Regions from separate parts of the Proteiniborus ethanoligenes genome, predicted to be linked through region 2. Evidence: a T-box and tRNA genes for the amino acid it is inferred to sense, from the RefSeq annotation. Region 2 holds a T-box; the other regions hold tRNA genes.
The links. A T-box is a leader RNA that pairs with one kind of tRNA and senses whether it is charged. The one in region 2 lies ahead of argS (arginine--tRNA ligase), so its partner is inferred to be a tRNA-Arg.
Positions count from the first base shown of each region.

Region 1 (2,279 bases), on a different contig from region 2:
GAATTTTAGTCCAGAAAAAGGGTGATTCTGTTGAAAAAAAAGAAAGGTATTAACAGTCTTTGGCTCGTAGTATTAGCACCTATGGGAGCTATTTTAGTATCTTTGTCTCTCAAAAATCCACACCTGGTTGAGAAGCTATACTCAAATGGAATATACCGATACATAGGTATATTTTTAAGCAATGTAACGGGAATCGTTCCCTTTTCTCTAGGAGAATTTATAGTGATTTTTACTTTTTTATTTATTCTTATCTATGCAATTAAGATACTGATTAAAATAATTACACGCCATATTAGTCTACAGAATTTCTACAGACATTTCAAAAATGTAATCATTGCTATAAGCGTTGTTTATTTTGCATTTATCATCCTATGGGGATTAAATTATTATAGATTACCACTCTCCAAAATAATCGGACTAGATACTAAGCCTGCATCTATAAATGAGCTTAAGTCCCTTTGTATAAATTTAATAGAGGAAACAAACAGCTTAAGAAAGGAACTAGACCTAAATAGCCAGAACTTAAATAAAGATACATATTCTCAGACTTTAAAAAGAGCTTATAAGGGTTATGATAAAGTAGGCCAGCTATATCCAGTGCTGGATGGTAAATACGGGACTCCCAAGGCTGTGCTTTTTTCTAAGGGTATGTCCTACACTGGCATAACAGGAATATATTTTCCCTTTACTGCAGAAGCAAATGTTAATGTCCATATTCCATATGTATCTATTCCTTCTACTGCTACACATGAAATGGCACATCAAAGGGGATTTGCTCGTGAAGATGAAGCAAATTATATAGCTTATCTAGCTTGTAAGCTACACCCAGATGTAGATTTTCAATATTCAGGATACTTACTTGCCCTTATTCATTCTATGAACGCATTATACAGCAGCGATATAGAAGCATACTATGAGCTGAATAACAGGTACAGCCCAGAGCTTAAAAAGGACTTAATAGCTATGAATGAGTATTGGAAAAGATTTGAAGGTCCTATAGAAAAAGCCTCTAATAAAGTAAACAATACTTACCTGAAATCTAATAATCAGAAGGATGGTATAAAAAGCTATGGGAGAATGGTTGATTTACTTATAGCAGAATATAGGGAGGAGCATAAGAAGTAATAAAACCCTGTAATTTATAATCACAAGGTCTTTATGGCACACCCGAGAGGACTCGAACCCCCAACACCCTGATCCGAAGTCAGGTGCTCTATCCGTTGAGCTACGGGTGTATAATAATATTTTTAATAGTTCCTATGTTATTATTTTAAAGGCAAGTATCTGCCTTTAAAATAATAACATATTACAATCCTATTTACAATATACTTTACTTTCCTATAATCTACCCATAATAACTAGCTGTGTGCTTCTTTCTATGCCAAAGTTGTCAAAGTTTTTCTTTACATCTTCAGCCATTTTCATAAATTTATCAAATTCAGGATAATCCTTAATCTTAGCTACTTTTTGTGGTAGCTTATGAACTCTTTCAATTAATCTCTTATGTATCCCCTCGTCAGTTTCATAATCTTCAAAAATCTCATCTATTTGTATTCCCATATTTTTAATTAAATCAATTGTTTCCTGCTTTTTAAGTGTCTTACTATGATGTTCTCCTAACAATGTATCTATAAGTCCCCCTAGTTCATGTAGCATTACATGTGTCATCTGAGCAGGTGATTGTTCTTCACTAAATAGTTCACTTATAATAAATATACCGCCTGGTTTTAATACTCTTTTCATTTCAGAAAGCATTTTATTCTTATTAGGTAAATGATGAAGGGTATTTGACATGCACACCATATCGAAGGTATTATCTTCAAAATCCATGTTTTCTGCATCCATCACCAAGTATTTTATGTTAGGATAAGTATTTGTTTTATTGTTTTTCTCAATTATCTCTTCATCATTATCTATACCTATTATTTCAGTATAGCTTTTAAGCCCGTCTTTAAGCTTCATAATAAATGCTCCATCCCTAGTTGCTACATCTAGTACCTTTCCACCTTCTACGTCTTTTAGCTTACTCCTTAGTTTTTTCATTTGTTGTCACTCCTTGTATTTTAAATATAATATAATACTATATCATATTTTATCAAAATATGACAAAGTCTCAAAGCATTTCTTCCCGTAAGCTATTAAAATTTTTTCGTCTCATGCTAAGAAACTTTGTCCTTAATATAGCTTATCCCTTGTATAAACTAGCAAAATCCAGTTTAGATTCCCGTAATATTCATATTTGTTATCTATATTCCATTTATGGCTCTAACATAATGGCA
Region 1 is NZ_FNQE01000018.1:41,841-44,119, forward strand. Features, by position in the region: gene BLV37_RS08685 (DUF3810 domain-containing protein) at 31-1,125, shown strand; tRNA gene BLV37_RS08690 (tRNA-Arg) at 1,160-1,235, opposite strand; gene BLV37_RS08695 (class I SAM-dependent methyltransferase) at 1,339-2,043, opposite strand; gene BLV37_RS08700 (ABC transporter ATP-binding protein) at 2,247-2,279, opposite strand, start outside.
Region 1: it encodes a tRNA-Arg, which carries the amino acid that the T-box ahead of argS (arginine--tRNA ligase) is inferred to sense. The anticodon was not compared.

Region 2 (2,279 bases):
GAATGAATAAAGCAATCTAATAACATTTACAGCCTCATCATTTGTCAACAGAGAATAATCTACATCATTAGTTATATGGTATTCTGCTTTACCTAGGACACTGTTAGCCCTTGCATAAGTATATTGCACATAAGGCCCTGTCTCTCCTTCAAAGCTAAGCATTCTATCCCAGTTAAATACTATGTCTTTAATCTTACCATTGCTTAAATCATTGAATATAACAGCGCCAATCCCTACCATTTTTGCAACCTCATCTTTGTTTTCTAGATTAGGGTTCTTTTCTTCGATTATTTCCTTTGCTTTTTCTATAGATTTCATTAATAAATCATCTAATAAAATAACATTTCCCTTTCTTGTTTGAAGTCTCCCTTCCTCTGTACTTACTCTCCCAAAGGGAGCATGTTCCATTTGATTTGCCCAATCAAAGCCCATAAGCTCTATTACCTTCATCCATTGTGCAAAGTGAAGATTTTGAGAATAGTCGGTAATATATATGGATTTTGCAAAATTAAAGGTTTCCTTTCTATATATGGCTGCGGTAATATCTCTAGTAGCATATATAGTAGTTCCATCACTTTTAAGAATTATACAAGGTGGCATATTATACTCTTCTAGGTCTACTACATATGCTCCCTTACTCTCTACTAAAAGGTTCTTTTCTTTTAGCATATCTACTATTCTTTCCATTTTGCCTTCATAGAAGCTTTCTCCAGTATTGTAATCAAACTTTACATTTAATAAATCATATACTCTATTGAATTCTTCTAAGCTTAAATCAACAAATCTTTTCCAAATTTGTCTTGCTTCTTCATCGCCTTCTTCGAGTTTTTTAAACCAATATCTTCCCTCTTCTTCAAGTTCGGGAGCTTTCTCTGCTTCTTCATGAAACTTTACATACAGAGCTTGAAGAGATTTTATAGGCTCCTTTTTAATCTCCTCATCATCCCCCCATCTTTTATACGCAGAAATCATTTTTCCAAATTGTGTTCCCCAATCACCTAAATGATTTATTCCAATAGAATTATATCCTAAAAAGTTATAAATCTTATATAGAGAATTGCCTATTACTGTTGATCTTAAGTGACCAACATGAAAAGGCTTTGCAATATTTGGCGCAGAGTAGTCAAAAGTAACGTTCTGACCTTTCCCAATATTCGCTGAACCAAACATTTCTTTCTTCTGAAATACTTCCTCAAGTACAGTTTTCCCTAAAGCTTCTTTATTAATAAAAAAGTTCACATAGGCCCCAACATTTTCAATTTTTTCAAATAAATTCTTTTCTTTAATAGAATCTACTATTTCTTGAGCAATAATGTTAGGAGATTTTCTAAGCTCTTTTGCTAATCTAAAGCATGGCATAGCATAATCTCCAAGCTCATAATTTGGCGGAACCTCTAAAAGCTCTATTATGGTATCTTCATTTAAACTGCCAAAGTTTTTACTTACTAGTTTTCCTATTTCTTTTTTAAAATCAAGCATAATTTGCCTCCTTTTTAAATTTATAATGTTTGATAGAAATAACACATTCTTTATATCCTAAATCTACAAAGAATATAGATTGTTTATTAATACTCATAATGACCAGAAAAACTATCTATTTAAAATAAAAAAATCTCGCCTCAAGAAAGAGACGAGATATTTCCCGTGTTACCACTCTAATTGGTAAGCTTAATAAGCATACCCACTCAAGCCCATTAACGCTGGGTATCGGCACATCCTACTCATTTCAGATAGCTTCTCCGAGGCTCTCTTCAGATGTATCTATGTGTCAGCTCCCACCTTACCTGACTCGCTTGGACAATGACTACAGCTTACTTTCCTCATCTTTGAATTTAATTATTTAATGCTTTAAATGATAGCATATATTCCAATCAAATACAAGAGTAGTATTTTATTTATCAGGAATAAATTCACTGCTAAAAGAGAAATCCTTATCTAGCCTAACTCCATTTAGCTCCTTAATACTTTCTCCTTCTACTTTAATAACTACTTTTTCATTTTCAGGGAAAAATGTCAATGTGTTTACTATAGCATCCAGTGCCATTTGAGTTAAAGTTCCATCCTTAGGCATATTATCTATAAATGCTTTAGATAAATCTAGATAAACGGTACTACCCTCTTTTTCAAGTCCTAATATTTTTGTATCCTTAGGTACTGGTGATTCAAAACTTCCCTTATCATAGCCAAATAGCTTTTCTAATGCAATTTCTTCAATTCTTTTTTCATTAAGTATTGGATCATTTGATTTTATTTCAAATCTTTCTCCAAATAAATATGGA
Region 2 is NZ_FNQE01000032.1:22,282-24,560, reverse strand. Features, by position in the region: gene argS (arginine--tRNA ligase) at 1-1,479, opposite strand, end outside; T-box leader at 1,624-1,836, opposite strand; gene BLV37_RS12420 (GerMN domain-containing protein) at 1,892-2,279, opposite strand, start outside.

Region 3 (2,279 bases), on a different contig from region 2:
CATCAAGAACACCAGGCTCCTCATTAAAGCTTAGGGAAGGGGAGGAGCTAACTCTTAGAACACTGTTAGATTCTATAATGATAGTTTCAGCTAATGATTCTTGTATAGCAATAGCAGAGCATATATCTGGAAGTGCAGATGCATTTACTAAATTAATGAATGATAAGGCTCAGGAAATAGGATTAGCAAATACAGTATACCTAAATCCTAATGGGTACCCATTGAAAAATGGAGTTCAAAATATGATGACTACTAGAGAATTATTTGAACTCTCTAGATATGTAATATCAAAGTATCCACAAATATTAGAAACAACTAAAATAAATAAAATGCTTATGCCTTCAAGAGGTTATGATAGAGATAATACTAATCCATTACTCAGCTTAATAAGTAATGTAGATGGGTTAAAAACAGGGTTTACGGATGAGGCAGGATATTGTCTAATATCTACAGTAGAAATAAAGGAAGATGAAAATAATACAAAACCCTTTAGGCTTATAGGAATAGTTATGGGGACAAAAACTGAAGAAATAAGAAAAAATGTAAGCAAGGAGCTGTTAGAATATGGCTTAGAAAACTACAGCTATAAACAGATTTTAAATAAAGATACTTCTATAAAAAAGATAGATATATTAAATGCTAAAATTTCAAAGGTAGATATTTATCCTCAAAAAGATTTGAACTTACTGGTGAAAAAAGGGGAAATAATAAAGCAAGAAATAAAGCTAGAAAAATTTTTAAAGGCCCCTTTAAAGGCCGGAGACAAAGTAGGACAGGTTCATGTGCTGGACAAAGGAGGAGAAAGCTATATTATAGATTTACATACTAAAGTATCAGTTCAAAAAATCAGTTTATTTGATAGAATTTACAATTATTTTCAAAGCAAAAAGGAATCCTAAATCATGGAGCATTGACAATAACATGAGATTAGTGTAAAATATATAGTTGTTATATAAGGTGCTCCCGTAGCTCAGCAGGATAGAGCGACGCCCTCCTAAGGCGTAGGTCGGAGGTTCGACTCCTCTCGGGTGCGCCACAATTATTTTTTGAAGGTGAAAACATGGATGAGTATTTCATGAACATAGCATTAAATCAGGCAAACAAAGCTTATAGCATCGACGAGGTACCAGTCGGTGCTATTATTGTAAAAGACCAAAAGATAATAGGAACAGGCTACAATATGAGAGAAACACTAAATGATCCCACTGCCCATGCAGAAATTATAGCAATAAAAAAAGCAAGTGAAGCTTTAGGGGCCTGGAGATTAATGGGATGCACTATGTATGTAACCATAGAGCCTTGTGCCATGTGTGCAGGAGCTATTGTAAACTCTAGAATAGAAAGAATAGTCATAGGAGCAAGAGACCCTAAAATGGGGGCTTGTGGCTCTGTAATGAATATAGTGCAAAATCCGCAGTTAAATCATAGGGCAGATATAACTTTAGGTGTAATGGAAAATGAATGCTCTAGAATAATGAAAGAGTTTTTTAAAAAGCTAAGAGAGAAGTAAACAATCTTTTATTAGTACAAAGATGGTAGATTATCTGATAATATAGTAATTGTTACAATGCTTGCTTTAAGCAAATATTCTGATAAAGGGGCAAATAAGAGAGATATGATGAATAATGCAAAAGAAAAAAACAACAGGCTGTTAATAGCATTTATTTTTATCATTATGATTTTGTCTGCAATAAGTGATAATGTCAGGGGAATTTTTGTTCCTTCTTTTAAGTCGGATTTCTCTGTAAGCAACACTCAGATAGGCACCATAATAGTCATAGGTTCCATAGGTTATATTATTTTTTCTTATTTAGGTGGGATACTATGTGAAATTATTGGACACAAAAAGGTTTTACTCATAGGAACGGGATTTATGACGCTTTCCTTAATTACATTATCTCAGAGTCCAAATTTTATTATTTTATTAATAGGTATGTTTCTCTTAAATGCAGGCTGGTCTCTCATAGGGATATCTATAAATACTATGGTACCATTATTGGCAGCTGGATTTAATGCTATTCTTATGAACCTAATACATTTTAGCTATGGAATAGGGGCCACTATAACTCAAAAAGCAACAGGAACCTTATTGTATAAGGGCATAGACTGGAGAAGTATTTATCTCTATATAGCCATATTATTTGGAATAGTATTTATTACATTTATTCCTGTCAAGACACCCTTTATTAGAAAAGCTCAAAAAGACAGTAAAATTGATTATGGATATATATTTAAAAACAAGGTTTTATATTTTTACATGATTGGTCTTGGTCTATATG
Region 3 is NZ_FNQE01000010.1:859-3,137, reverse strand. Features, by position in the region: gene BLV37_RS05335 (D-alanyl-D-alanine carboxypeptidase family protein) at 1-899, shown strand, start outside; tRNA gene BLV37_RS05330 (tRNA-Arg) at 960-1,036, shown strand; gene tadA (tRNA adenosine(34) deaminase TadA) at 1,061-1,510, shown strand; gene BLV37_RS05320 (MFS transporter) at 1,616-2,279, shown strand, end outside.
Region 3: it encodes a tRNA-Arg, which carries the amino acid that the T-box ahead of argS (arginine--tRNA ligase) is inferred to sense. The anticodon was not compared.